Regions from separate parts of the Vibrio atlanticus genome, predicted to be linked through region 1. Evidence: predicted binding sites of a transcription regulator. Region 1 holds the regulator's gene; each other region holds the start of a gene.
What was found. The regulator CRP, encoded in region 1, controls carbon source genes, mostly activating them, when cyclic AMP is high. The targets are predictions, from matches to a motif close to TGTGANNNNNNTCACA.

Region 1 (4,356 bases):
TTCTTAGTTTGGAAGAAACTGAGCTTTGCAGAGCGTGAAGCGATCGTGTTGAACTTTGCTGAGAAAGTAAAAGAGAACAGCGAAGAGATAGCACAGATTATTGCAAAAGAGACGGGTAAACCGATTTGGGAAACTCGTACTGAAGCGGGCGCGATGGCGGGCAAGATCGCTATCTCTATTCGTGCATATCACGAACGTACTGGTGAAGCTTCACGTGAAGCGGCAGGTAACCAAATCGTACTGCGTCATCGTCCATTAGGCGTTATGGCGGTATTTGGCCCTTACAACTTCCCAGGCCACCTACCTAATGGTCATATTGTTCCAGCACTGCTATCGGGTAATACCGTGGTATTTAAGCCGTCAGAGCAGACACCTTGGACAGGTGAATTTGCGATGAAGCTATGGCAAGAAGCTGGCCTTCCTGCTGGCGTGATCAACCTAGTGCAAGGCGCTAAAGAGACAGGTATCGCACTAGCCGATGCTAAAGGTCTTGATGGCGTGCTATTCACGGGTAGCGCGAATACTGGTCATATCCTTCACCGTCAATTCGCGGGTCAACCGGGCAAGATGCTGGCACTAGAGATGGGTGGCAACAACCCGATGGTGATCAGTGACCAATTTGGTGATGCTGACGCGACGGTTTATACCATTATCCAATCGGCTTTCATCAGTGCAGGTCAACGTTGTACATGTGCTCGTCGTTTGTATGTTCCTGTTGGCGAGAAGGGCGATCAACTGCTCGATAAGCTTGTTGCGGCTACTTTGAAGATTCGTGTTGATCAGCCATTCGCTGAGCCCGCACCCTTCATGGGCCCACAAATCTCTGAAGCGGCGGCTAAGTTCATTTTGGACGCGCAAGCTAATCTGCAATCACTAGGTGGTGTAAGCCTAGTTGAAGCAAAAGCGGGCGAAGCGGCGTTTGTTTCTCCGGGTATTATCGATGCAACCAACATTGCTGAGTTGCCAGATGAAGAGTACTTCGGCCCATTGCTGCAAGTGGTTCGCTACCAATCGCTAGAGCAAGCAGTTGAACTGGCTAATGACACGCGCTTTGGTTTGTCTGCTGGCCTAGTTTCAACCGACGATTCGGAGTGGGAATACTTCGTTGACCATATCCGTGCGGGTATTGTTAACCGTAACCGCCAGCTAACAGGCGCAAGTGGTGATGCACCATTTGGTGGCCCGGGTGCTTCAGGCAACCTACGCCCAAGTGCTTACTACGCGGCTGACTACTGTGCTTACCCAATGGCGTCAATGGAAGGTGGTGAAACTCAACTGCCAGCTACGTTTAGCCCAGGTATTGAGCTGTAGTTTTGGTTCTTAAGCTTTAACTTGATGAATCATAAGCTTATGAGCTCTAGGTTCATGAGTAACAGATTCATTGATTGATTGTGTAATAAGGAAGCGGTGTTATCGCTTCCTCTTTTCACCCACGTCCGACACCTCGATTGGGCGGTAGATAATAATAGAACAAGTATGTCACAGGCTGATGGCTGCTGACTCTATGTCCAGCCTCTCCCTTTCTAATCCAAATTACTAGCTTGCTAGAACCTCTGACAAGGAGTCACCATGACGCCCGATCTACTCTTTAAATCACTATGGGACGATTACATTCACAGGCTTTGTCCATCGGCTGAGAAAGTACATCACTTGCTGAAAGAAGACGAAGCCCTGATTAACGATCACATTGCACTGCGTACTTTCAATGTTGCACCGCTAGGTATTGAAACACTGGCTAAACCTTTCCTTGAGTTAGGTTACAAGGCGTGTGGCGATTACTTATTTGAGAGCAAGAAGCTAGTGGCTAAGCACTACGAGCACCCAGATCCAAACCAACCAAAAGTGTTCATTAGTGAGTTGAAGGTCGAAGAGTGTTCAAGTGACCTGCAACAGATCGTTGCTAAGTTGGTTGAGCAAGTGGATGCTAGCAAACTGCAAGGTCATGAATTCTTGTTTGGTGGTCGTCTTTGGGATTTGAGCTTCGCAGATTTCCAAGTGCTAGCAAAAGAGAGTGAGTACGCTTCTTGGCTAGCCGCTCATGGTTACGGTGCAAACCACTTTACGGTGAGTGTGAACCAGTTAAATAAGTTCGATGAAGTGCAGGCCGTGAATGACTATCTGAATGAGTCGGGATTCACTATCAATGTATCTGGCGGCGAGGTGAAAGGCTCTCCAGAGGTCTTATTAGAGCAATCATCAACAATGGCAGATAAAGTCCCAGTTTCATTTGTTGAAGGCAATGAGATGATTCCTGGCGGCTTCTATGAGTTCGCTAAGCGTTATGCGATTGCCAATGGTGAGCTTTATACCGGATTTGTCGCGGCATCAGCTGACAAGATCTTTGAAAGCACCAACGGTTAAAGAAAGATACGAGCACGGGCTTTGCCCTAGAGGTGCGGGTACGCTTCGCTTCGAGATACTTTAGAATAGTGAAGTCCGATTTCTAACTTTGCTTCCCGCATCTGTTCTCTAGATATTTAGAAAACAAAAAAGCCACCAAATTCGCATTTGGTGGCTTTCAAATTTTTGGCTCAGTTAATCGAGATTAACGAGTGCCGTATACCACGATAGTCTTACCGTGTGCAGAAATTAGGTTCTGCTCTTCTAGCATCTTCAAGATACGACCTACGGTCTCACGAGAACAACCAACAATCTGGCCAATCTCTTGACGAGTGATCTTGATTTGCATGCCGTCAGGGTGAGTCATTGCATCTGGCTGTTTTGCTAGGTTTAGTAGCGTTTGAGCGATACGACCTGTTACGTCAAGGAACGCTAAGTCACCAACCTTTTGGCTAGTTACTTGTAGACGGTTTGCCATTTGCGATGAAAGACGCATTAGAATATCTGGGTTCACTTGGATAAGTTGACGGAATTTCTTGAAAGAAATCTCAGCCACTTCACAAGGAGATTTTGCACGAACCCATGCAGTACGCTCTTGGTCTTCTTCGAACAAGCCAAGCTCACCGATGAAGTCGCCTTGGTTTAGGTAAGAAAGAATCATTTCCTTACCTTCTTCGTCTTTGATAAGAACTGCCACAGAACCTTTAACAATGTAGTACAAGGTTTCTGCCTTTTCACCAGCATGAATCAAAGTACTTTTTGAAGGGTACTTATGAATATGACAGTGTGAAAGGAACCACTCTAATGTTGGATCGGTTTGGGGTTTACCTAGAACCATAATATCTTACTTCCTCTGCAGGGTATGCTTGCCGCTTTCCATATTTTAGCTAAGCCTGAATTGACGTAGCTAGGATAAGAGCACTCGTTGAGTGCTGCAAGCTATCTTGTGTTTCGTTTAAGAATAGTATCCTTTTTCAGGTACTATTTCTTGATTTTAATCGTGACCAAGCTACGATTTTTTACGCAAAATTGTGCACATGATCACGGTATGAAAAGTAATCAACCAGAATGTTGTTTTGTTAGCCTATTTTACCGGTTTCTATAAGTTGTTGCAGGATCGGCCTTACAATGAGCTCCATAGCAAAACTCATCTTGCCTCCTGGCACCACAAGTGTGTTATGACGTGACATAAATGAGCCATCAATCATAGCCAACAAGTAAGGAAAATCGACGTTTTTGATGCCGCGCAAACGTATAACCACGAAGCTTTCGTCTAAACTTGGGATCCCTTTTGCATTCAGTGGATTTGATGTATCTACGGTAGGGACACGCTGAAAGTTGATATGAGTTCGCGAAAACTGCGGGGTAATGTAGTTAAGGTAATCATCCATTGAGCGAACAATAGAATCCATCACCGCTTCGCGAGAGTGACCACGATCGCGTGTGTCACGAACGAATTTCTGGATCCACTCCAAGTTTACGATAGGTACCATGCCGATAAGCAGATCGACGTGTTGAGAAACATTGATGTCACCATCGACTACGCCACCGTGAAGACCTTCGTAGAACATCACATCCGAGTTTTCAGGGATCTCTTGCCATGGCGTAAAGGTGCCGGGCATTTGATTGTAAGGCACGGCTTCATCGAAGGTATGCAGATAGCTACGGACTTTTCCCGTGCCTTCATTGCCGTATTGACGGAAGAAATCTTCTAATGCACCAAAATCGTTAGCTTGTGGACCAAAGTAGCTGATGTGCTTACCTTGCTCGCGCGCCTTACGGATCTCGACATCCATCTCTGGTCGAGTGAAGCGATGGAAACTATCCCCTTCAACCCAAGCTGCCTTCACGTCCATCATATTGAACATTTTTCGGAAGGCTTCTGAGGTAGTGGTGGTGCCGGCTCCAGATGAACCCGTCACCGCAATAATTGGATGTTTAGCGGACATGACAACCCTTGTCTTTTGAGTAACTTACTTGTTAGCAATCGTTTACCACTATAACACGGCTCCTTTA
Region 2 (4,356 bases), 200 kb from region 1:
ATGCCCCTGAACGTATCATCGATACGGTGTGGGGAGATGGTTTTGTAGGCTCGTATATCTTAACACTGCGTGTAGAGGCGCTAGAACGTACCGGCTTGTTGAAAGACATAACATCCCTGTTCTTGAACGAAAAAGTCAGTGTGACGACAATGAAGAGCCGTATTGACTATAAACGTCAGCTGTCAGTGATGGATTTCGATTTGGAAGTGACCAACATTGAGATTCTGAGTCGCGTGACAAGCCGAGTAGAACAGATCAAAGATGTTATGAGCGTAAAACGCCTAGGCTAGTTTTTACGTCGTACTTGGCCTTCTAACTGTGTTAACTGCACTATACTCGCTTCATCACATAGGCAAGCTATGCTCAGAAGTCTCGTAAGTTTGTTGCCTTGTTAGAAGAGCCAATTACTTAGTAAAACAAAGATAGTCGTCATCCCCTACAGTGAGGGACGAACGTTATAGGGAATCTCGCCAAGCGATTTGAGATCCCCAACTCGCTCATTCTTCGCTCTTGAGGATGACTGAAAAAATAGAAAGGTGAGTGGTTTTGGCTACTCACCTTTTTTAGTTTTAGAAGACGTTATAAATTTAAAAATCAAAGACAGTGAATAGGAATAAAACGATGAATCACCCGATTGAACAACTTGAACAGATCATGACTAAGCTGCGCGATCCTGAAGGTGGCTGTCCTTGGGATTTGAAACAAAATTTTGAAACCATTGTGCCGCATACGATCGAAGAGACCTACGAGGTGGTGGACGCGATTCACAACAAAGATTGGCCAAACCTGCAAGAAGAGTTGGGTGACCTGTTGTTTCAGGTGATCTTCTACAGTCAATTAGCAAAAGAGCAGGGCTTATTTGAGTTCTCTGATGTGGTTGACGGTATCAATGAGAAGCTAACGCGCCGTCATCCACACGTATTTTCTGATACAGAGTTTGCTAGTGATGACGAAATTAATGCCAACTGGGAAGCTGAAAAAGCCAAAGAGAAAGCACAGGCAGGCAAAACTCAAGAAAGTATTCTAGACTCAATACCAAACTCTCTACCTGCACTTTCGCGTGCTACAAAAATTCAAAAGCAAGTCGCGAAATTTGGCTTTGATTGGGACTCTATTGGTCCAGTCGCCGACAAGGTTTTAGAGGAAGTTGATGAGGTGCTAGAAGAAGCGCTTCAAGTAACGCCAAACGAAGATTTAGTTGAAGAAGAACTGGGTGATTTGTTGTTTGCTACCGTCAATTTAGTGCGACATTTGGGTAAAAATCCAGAAACGGCTCTCAATAAAGCCAATCTGAAATTTTCACGCCGCTTTAAAGGTGTGGAACAAAAAGTTCGTCAGCAAGATAAAATTTTGACCGACTTTTCTCTACAACAGCTTGATTCCATATGGGATGAAGTCAAAGTGGCGGAGAAAAGATCATCAAAGCTTTTATCATGAATTGATTTGAAGCAAAAAATAAAAAATAGCAGTGTGATAGATTTCACGTTGTGGCGATAAGGGGCTTCTGGTATATTTTCATCCCGTCCAGAAGTAATCCATTTCCCTCATTCAACCAATTTCAGGTTAAACATGACGACAAATTACATTTTTGTTACTGGCGGGGTTGTATCCTCTCTAGGTAAAGGTATTGCAGCAGCATCTCTTGCGGCTATTTTAGAAGCTCGTGGTCTTAAAGTGACTATGATGAAGCTTGACCCTTACATCAACGTTGATCCAGGCACAATGAGCCCGACTCAACACGGTGAAGTGTTCGTTACGGAAGATGGCGCTGAAACTGACCTTGACCTTGGTCACTACGAGCGATTCATTCGCACCAAGATGACTAAGCGTAACAACTTCACTGCAGGTCGTGTTTACTCAGACGTACTCGCTAAAGAGCGTCGCGGTGATTACCTAGGTGCAACTATTCAGGTTATCCCGCACATCACTAACTCTATCAAAGAACGTGTAATTTCTGGCGCAGCTGGCCACGATATCGCGCTTGTTGAAGTTGGTGGTACGGTTGGTGATATCGAATCTCTACCATTCATGGAAGCGATTCGTCAGCTAGCAGTAGAGCTAGGCCGTGAACGCGCAATGTTCATGCACCTTACTCTAGTGCCATACCTAGCAGCTGCGGGCGAAGTGAAAACTAAGCCAACGCAACACTCTGTAAAAGAGCTGCTGTCTATTGGTATTCAGCCAGACATTCTAGTTTGTCGTTCAGACCGCAACATTCCTTCGAACGAGCGTAAGAAAATTGCTCTGTTCTGTAATGTGCAAGAAAATGCAGTTATTTCTATGCGCGATGTTGACTCTATCTACAAGATCCCTCAGCTTATTAAAGCTCAAGGCACTGATGAACTTGTATGTAAGCGTTTCGGCATCACAGCTCCAGAAGCAGACCTGTCTGAATGGGAACAAGTAATTTACGAAGAAGCTAACCCAACGGGTGAAGTGACGATTGGTATGGTTGGTAAGTACATTGAACTACCAGACGCATACAAATCAGTAAATGAAGCGCTAAAACACGCGGGCTTGAAAAATCGCCTAAGCGTTAATATTAAATACGTAGATTCACAAGACGTTGAGTCTCGTGGCGTAGAAGTTTTAGAAGGCCTAGATGCAATCCTAGTTCCTGGTGGCTTTGGTGATCGTGGTGTTGAAGGTAAGATTCTTGCTGCTCAATACGCTCGTGAAAACAAAGTACCTTACTTAGGTATCTGTTTAGGTATGCAAGTAGCACTTATCGAGTACGCTCGTAACGTTGCGAAAATGGAAGGGGCACACTCTTCTGAATTCTGTACTGAAACTAAGTACCCAGTTGTTGGTCTTATCACTGAGTGGACTGACGGCGAAGGTAAAGTTGAAGAGCGTACAGAAACATCTGACCTTGGCGGCACAATGCGTCTTGGTTCACAGCTTTGTCACCTAGCGAAAGGGACAAAAGCTTACGAATTATACGGTAGCGCGACGATCCATGAACGTCATCGTCACCGTTACGAAGTGAACAACAATCTTCGTCCACAAATTGAAAAAGCGGGCCTAAAAGTATCGGGTCTATCTGCGGACAAGAAACTGGTTGAAGTTATTGAGAACCCGAACCATCCATGGTTCGTTGCTGCTCAATTCCACCCAGAGTTCACTTCAACACCTCGCGATGGTCACCCATTGTTTGCAGGTTTCGTTAAAGCAGCTGGCGAGTTCCAGCGCGGCGAATTAGAGAAGTAAAAAGGAATACAGGTAGCTGCGTAAGTTGTGCTGCTACCTTTAAATTTGACATTTATATATTCAACGAGAAGGAAACATTCAATGTCTAAGATCGTTAAAGTTCTAGGTCGTGAAATCATCGATTCACGTGGTAACCCAACTGTAGAAGCTGAAGTACACCTAGAAGGCGGTTTCGTAGGTATGGCTGCTGCTCCATCTGGCGCATCTACTGGTTCACGCGAAGCTCTTGAGCTACGTGACGGCGACAAATCACGTTTCCTAGGTAAAGGTGTTCTTAAAGCTATTGAAGCTGTAAACGGCCCAATCGCTGAAGCTCTAGTAGGTTCTGACGCTAAAGCACAAGCTGACGTTGACCAAATCATGCTTGACCTAGACGGTACTGAAAACAAGTCTAAGTTCGGTGCGAACGCTATCCTAGCTGTATCTCTAGCTAACGCAAAAGCTGCTGCTGCTGCGAAAGGCATGCCTCTATACGAGCACATTGCTGAGCTAAACGGTACTGCTGGTCAATTCTCTATGCCTCTACCAATGATGAACATCATCAACGGTGGTGAGCACGCAGATAACAACGTTGACATCCAAGAGTTCATGATCCAACCAGTTGGCGCTAAGACTCTTAAAGAAGGTCTACGTATCGGCGCTGAAGTATTCCACAACCTAGCTAAAGTTCTTAAGTCTAAAGGCTACAGCACTGCAGTTGGTGATGAAGGTGGTTTCGCTCCTAACCTTAAGTCTAACGCTGAAGCTCTAGAAGTTATCGCAGAAGCTGTTGCAGCTGCTGGTTACGAACTAGGTAAAGACGTTACTCTTGCTATGGACTGTGCAGCATCTGAGTTCTTTGACAAAGAAGCTGGTATCTACAACATGAAGGGCGAAGGTAAAACTTTCACTTCTGTAGAGTTCAACCACTACCTAGCTGAGCTAGCGAACAACTTCCCAATCGTTTCTATCGAAGACGGTCTTGACGAGTCTGATTGGGATGGCTTCAAGCACCAAACTGAACTTCTAGGCGACAAGCTTCAAATAGTTGGTGACGATCTGTTCGTTACAAACACTAAGATTCTTGCTGAAGGTATCGAGAAAGGCGTAGCTAACTCTATCCTTATCAAGTTCAACCAAATCGGTTCTCTAACAGAGACTCTAGCT
Region 3 (4,356 bases), on a different replicon from region 1:
TTTTTATTTCTTTTAGTTAGTTGGCTAAGAGAAGTCGGTTTTGGCGAGGTAACATTTTCACCATCTATTTCTTCGGTTTTATCTTTCATTTTCTGTACGGCAGGCAATAACATTCTAATTTCTTCATTATTGATATTGGTCAGAACCACAATATTTTCAGATTCAACTTGGGTAATAGTTAATATGCCATGCTTAACGGATTCAACCTTTTCACCAATCATAATTGATTCAGGTGCGACAGAGCGATCGGTTAACTGACCTGTACGTAATTTCGCCGCACTGATAGCGCGGATATTTCCGGTGTTTTCAAACGCGACAATAACGGTATAGGTATTATAATACTCAACTACTTTCACATAGCCGTGTCTATTTGTTTTGAATCTAGCTCCATTGTTCATGTCGTGCGGAGCTTCCATTTTCTTCACGTGTTTCCTCTCTTAGTCTCAATGGCTGTTATATCTAATCAGCTCTTCTCGTTTTATAGATAATGAATGGGTGAGATAATACAAAGTATATACGCATCTAAACTTAAGATGAATCTTGAAGTCATAGTAAATGAGGGAGAACACAGAAAAGTGGTAATAATTACACAGAATTAACCGAGAGGTTACGCAGCTCTCTACATAGGTTGAACATATCACATTCATTTCATGATCTTCATTTACAACGCCTGCTGCTTAAAGTTTTATTGGGTAATTACTCAATAAAACCAACCTGATATGTGAGCCAATTTATATAAATAAGAATTGTATAAATTATTGATTTAATGAATGTTTACTGAGTAAGACAATTTTTGTTAGAACACCATCTTCAAAACAATAAGATAGGTAAATCTAATGACAAAACTCGTCAGTTTGCTCCTTGCCACAATCACGCTAGGGCTTTCAGGTTGTGCAACAGTATTAACTCCAGAACAGAGTGCGCCACAATTGAGTGTCGTACCTCAAGAAAAAGCACTGACTATTGCAGTGATTGATAAACGCCCATACGTTTTAGACCAAGATAAAGAGCCAAAGTTTGAGGGCATTATCCGTAGTTCTCTCGGTATTCCTTATTCACACAACACGGCGACACAACAGCCGATGTCTCAGTTTTTGACGGATAGACTTGTTGCGGGCTTAAAGAAGCAGCAAGTGACGGTGGACTCAGTCGAGACGACACCAAACGAAGACATCACTAAAGTCGCTGAGCAGATGAAAGCGTTCGACAATAAATCGATGATGTTCGTCTTGAATGAATGGAAATATGATTTCCATGCGTTTACGGATAACTCTTGGTACAACGTAAATGTGATTATTTACGACGAAGTAGGTAAGAAACTGCTGAGCAAAAACTTCCAAGGCGAGAACGATGTGCCAGATGGTGGTGTGATCATTAATGAAATGCAGCTTATCTATAAACAACGTTTCGAAGAGATCTTCCAAGACGTCGAAGTGAAAAGTGCATTGCTTAATTAATTTTGCCCATTTCGATAATATCCTTTAGAAAGCCACACTTTGTGGCTTTTTATTTTAAACTTCCTGCCTCGACGTTCTTTTTGACTGATAAGTTAAAAATGACGATAAACACTGCGTTTTGTTTAATCCTTGACCGCGCGATCGTTTGCGTTGAAAAATGTGATGAAAGTCTCACTTAACTGTTTATACTTCTTTTCCGGTTTTAAGCCGGTGCTTAGCCAATACAAGCCGTCACATGGATATGTGAATGACCCCACGGACCGGACCAGCTACGTTCCACTGCTTGTATAAGGTGATTTTTACATGAACAACTCGTTGTTACATTCGCTAACCCTGTTAGCTCCTTCATCGCGTAGCGTTTTGCTTGCGGTTCTTTGTCCTATTCCTTTGATGTCATTCGTTTGGCTCATGTTCACTCTTTAAGGATTACTAGGACACATTATGAATATTCTATTTGGTTTTGTCGGTGTTCTTGCACTGATTGCTTGTGCGTACCTGCTATCTGAAAGTCGTTCTTCGATTAACTGGAAAACAGTCTCTCGTGCACTATTACTTCAAATCGGCTTCGCTGCTTTGGTGTTGTATTTCCCTTGGGGACAATTGGCGCTAACGAGCCTAAGTAATGGCGTTTCTAGCCTGCTTGGTTTTGCAGACGCTGGTATCGCATTCCTTTTCGGCGACCTTGCAACTGAAGGTTTCATTTTCGCGATACGCGTACTTCCAATCATTATCTTCTTCAGTGCTCTGATTTCTGCACTTTACTACCTCGGCATCATGCAAAAAGTGATTCAAATCTTGGGTGGAGCGGTGCAAAAACTGCTGGGCACCAGTAAAGCTGAATCCTTGGTAGCGACAGGCAATATCTTCCTTTCTCAGGGTGAGTCTCCTCTTCTTATTCGTCCGTTTTTAAAGTCTATGACTCGTTCGGAATTGTTTGCTGTAATGGCAGGTGGTATGGCGTCGGTAGCGGGTAGTGTGCTTGGTGGTTATGCTGGTTTAGGTGTTGAACTTAAATACCTTATCGCCGCAAGCTTCATGGCAGCTCCGGGTAGTCTGTTAATGGCGAAGATCATCGTTCCAGAGCGCAGTACACCAAGTGACTATGACCATATCGAACTCGATAAAGCTGACCAAAGCAACGTGATCGATGCACTGGCAAGCGGCGCGATGAACGGTATGAAAGTCGCAGTAGCTGTCGGTACTATGTTGATTGCATTCGTGAGTGTGATTGCGATGGTGAACACTGGCCTAGAAAGCTTAGGTGAGACGTTCGGTTTTGCCGGTATTACGCTGCAAGCTATCTTTGGTTACCTGTTCTCACCACTAGCATGGCTGATCGGTATCCCGAGTGATGAAGTATTGATGGCGGGTTCTTACATTGGTCAGAAGATCGTAATGAACGAGTTTGTTGCTTTCATCGATTTCGTTGAGAACAAAGCGCTGTTATCTGAACATAGCCAAGTCATCGTCACTTTTGCTCTATGTGGTTTTGCTAACATTGGTTCTATTGCTATTCAGCTGGGTTCAATCGGTGTTATGGCACCAGAGCGTCGTGCTGAAGTGGCAAACTTAGGCTTGAAAGCAGTCGCTGCTGGTACGCTTGCAAACCTAATGAGTGCGTGTTTAGCGGGTATCTTCATCCTGCTTTAAGCGAGATTCAGTTCAAGCGCCTAAATTTAGTTAAAGCGCCTAAATTCAGTTGAAGCGGGCACCTTTCTTGCAGATTTAACGTGAGAAGGGTGTCCGCTTTTTTGTGCCTGCTCGTTAAGTTGATTCAGATTTTGAACCACCACTTTTATTGCTATGCGGTGTATAAGGCTCACTCGGAAGAGTAATAGAGCAAGCCTGTTTTATCCGATATACTTGAATATCATTAGGTTGCGATTAATAGCATTCGGCTTCAATTAAGAAAATCCGGTTTCTATTAAGAACACTCGGTTCCGAATAAGAATATTCCGTTCCGACTAAGAATACGGCAACCAAGCTCAAATTTATCAAGGGTTTCTCTATGAACATGCGCGTTCTCATCGGTCTTATTGCTACCTTCATTGGCTTGTTTGCGATGGTTTATCTTATTGCTGGTGGTACTCAGTTTCCTATCTATCAGTGGCCGCAAGAAGCGTATCTCGGTTTGGTGTTTAGCGTAGTATGGGGCACTGGCGTCGCAGCATCGGTGGCTTATGTCTTTTCAGCTTTGGTGTTTGTGACTGTCGCCGTGGTTTGTTATGCGATCGGTTATAAAATCGGTGGGCTCTTTTCTTCAAATTCTGACGTCTAAGTTTATTGAGGCGTACTTATGTTCATTGAAGTGAGATTTGTTTGAATGCACTGGCTCGATCGTTGGAAAGTGTATCGCTATCATCGCAAACAGGCTAACCGCTCGAATGGCGATAAGGCTAAAGCTTTAGGGTGGACCAGCGAAGAGAGCCAATTATGTCGCTTTGAAGTGATTGCTCGTTCGGCTGACTTCGAAAAGAAGAGTATTTTAGATTTAGGTTGTGGCTATGGCGAGCTGTTTGAGCTGCTCGATAGCATCTATCGCATTCAATCTTACACCGGCGTTGACCAACACGCAGGCTTTTTAAAGAAGGCGAAGCAGAGCTATACAGAAGATCGTTGTCGGTTTTTGTCGGGTGATATGAGCCAAATGAGCCTTGAGGTACACGATGTAGTTATCGCCAGTGGCTCATTGAATTACATCTCTCGCGACTCGGATTATCTGACTAACATGATTACTCGTATGTTTGGACTAGCGAATCAGACGGTGATTTTTAATCTGCTCAATTCAAGCCAATATCCTTCACGCAATACCTTGATGAGTTATCACCCTCAAGGTGTCTATCGTTTCTGTAAAACACTCTGTGACGATGTCTCCTTGATAGAAGGATACGCAGAAGGG

Region 2: OCV30_RS12985 (CTP synthase) is a predicted target of CRP. The motif match lies at 1,470-1,485, and genes of this name have one in related genera.
Region 3: OCV30_RS18560 (NupC/NupG family nucleoside CNT transporter) is a predicted target of CRP. The motif match lies at 1,616-1,631, and genes of this name have one in related genera.

Annotation. Positions count from the first base shown of each region.
Region 1 covers NZ_AP025460.1:3,118,671-3,123,026, reverse strand. Annotated here, with positions in the region: gene astD (succinylglutamate-semialdehyde dehydrogenase) at 1-1,311, shown strand, start outside; gene OCV30_RS14125 (DUF1338 domain-containing protein) at 1,570-2,361, shown strand; gene crp (cAMP-activated global transcriptional regulator CRP) at 2,546-3,178, opposite strand; gene OCV30_RS14115 (phosphoribulokinase) at 3,420-4,289, opposite strand.
Region 2 covers NZ_AP025460.1:2,917,629-2,921,984, reverse strand. Annotated here, with positions in the region: gene relA (GTP diphosphokinase) at 1-290, shown strand, start outside; gene mazG (nucleoside triphosphate pyrophosphohydrolase) at 622-1,437, shown strand; gene OCV30_RS12985 (CTP synthase) at 1,570-3,210, shown strand; gene eno (phosphopyruvate hydratase) at 3,292-4,356, shown strand, end outside.
Region 3 covers NZ_AP025461.1:637,936-642,291, forward strand. Annotated here, with positions in the region: gene OCV30_RS18550 (hypothetical protein) at 1-416, opposite strand, end outside; gene OCV30_RS18555 (YajG family lipoprotein) at 837-1,457, shown strand; gene OCV30_RS18560 (NupC/NupG family nucleoside CNT transporter) at 1,899-3,107, shown strand; gene OCV30_RS18565 (hypothetical protein) at 3,466-3,735, shown strand; gene OCV30_RS18570 (class I SAM-dependent methyltransferase) at 3,781-4,356, shown strand, end outside.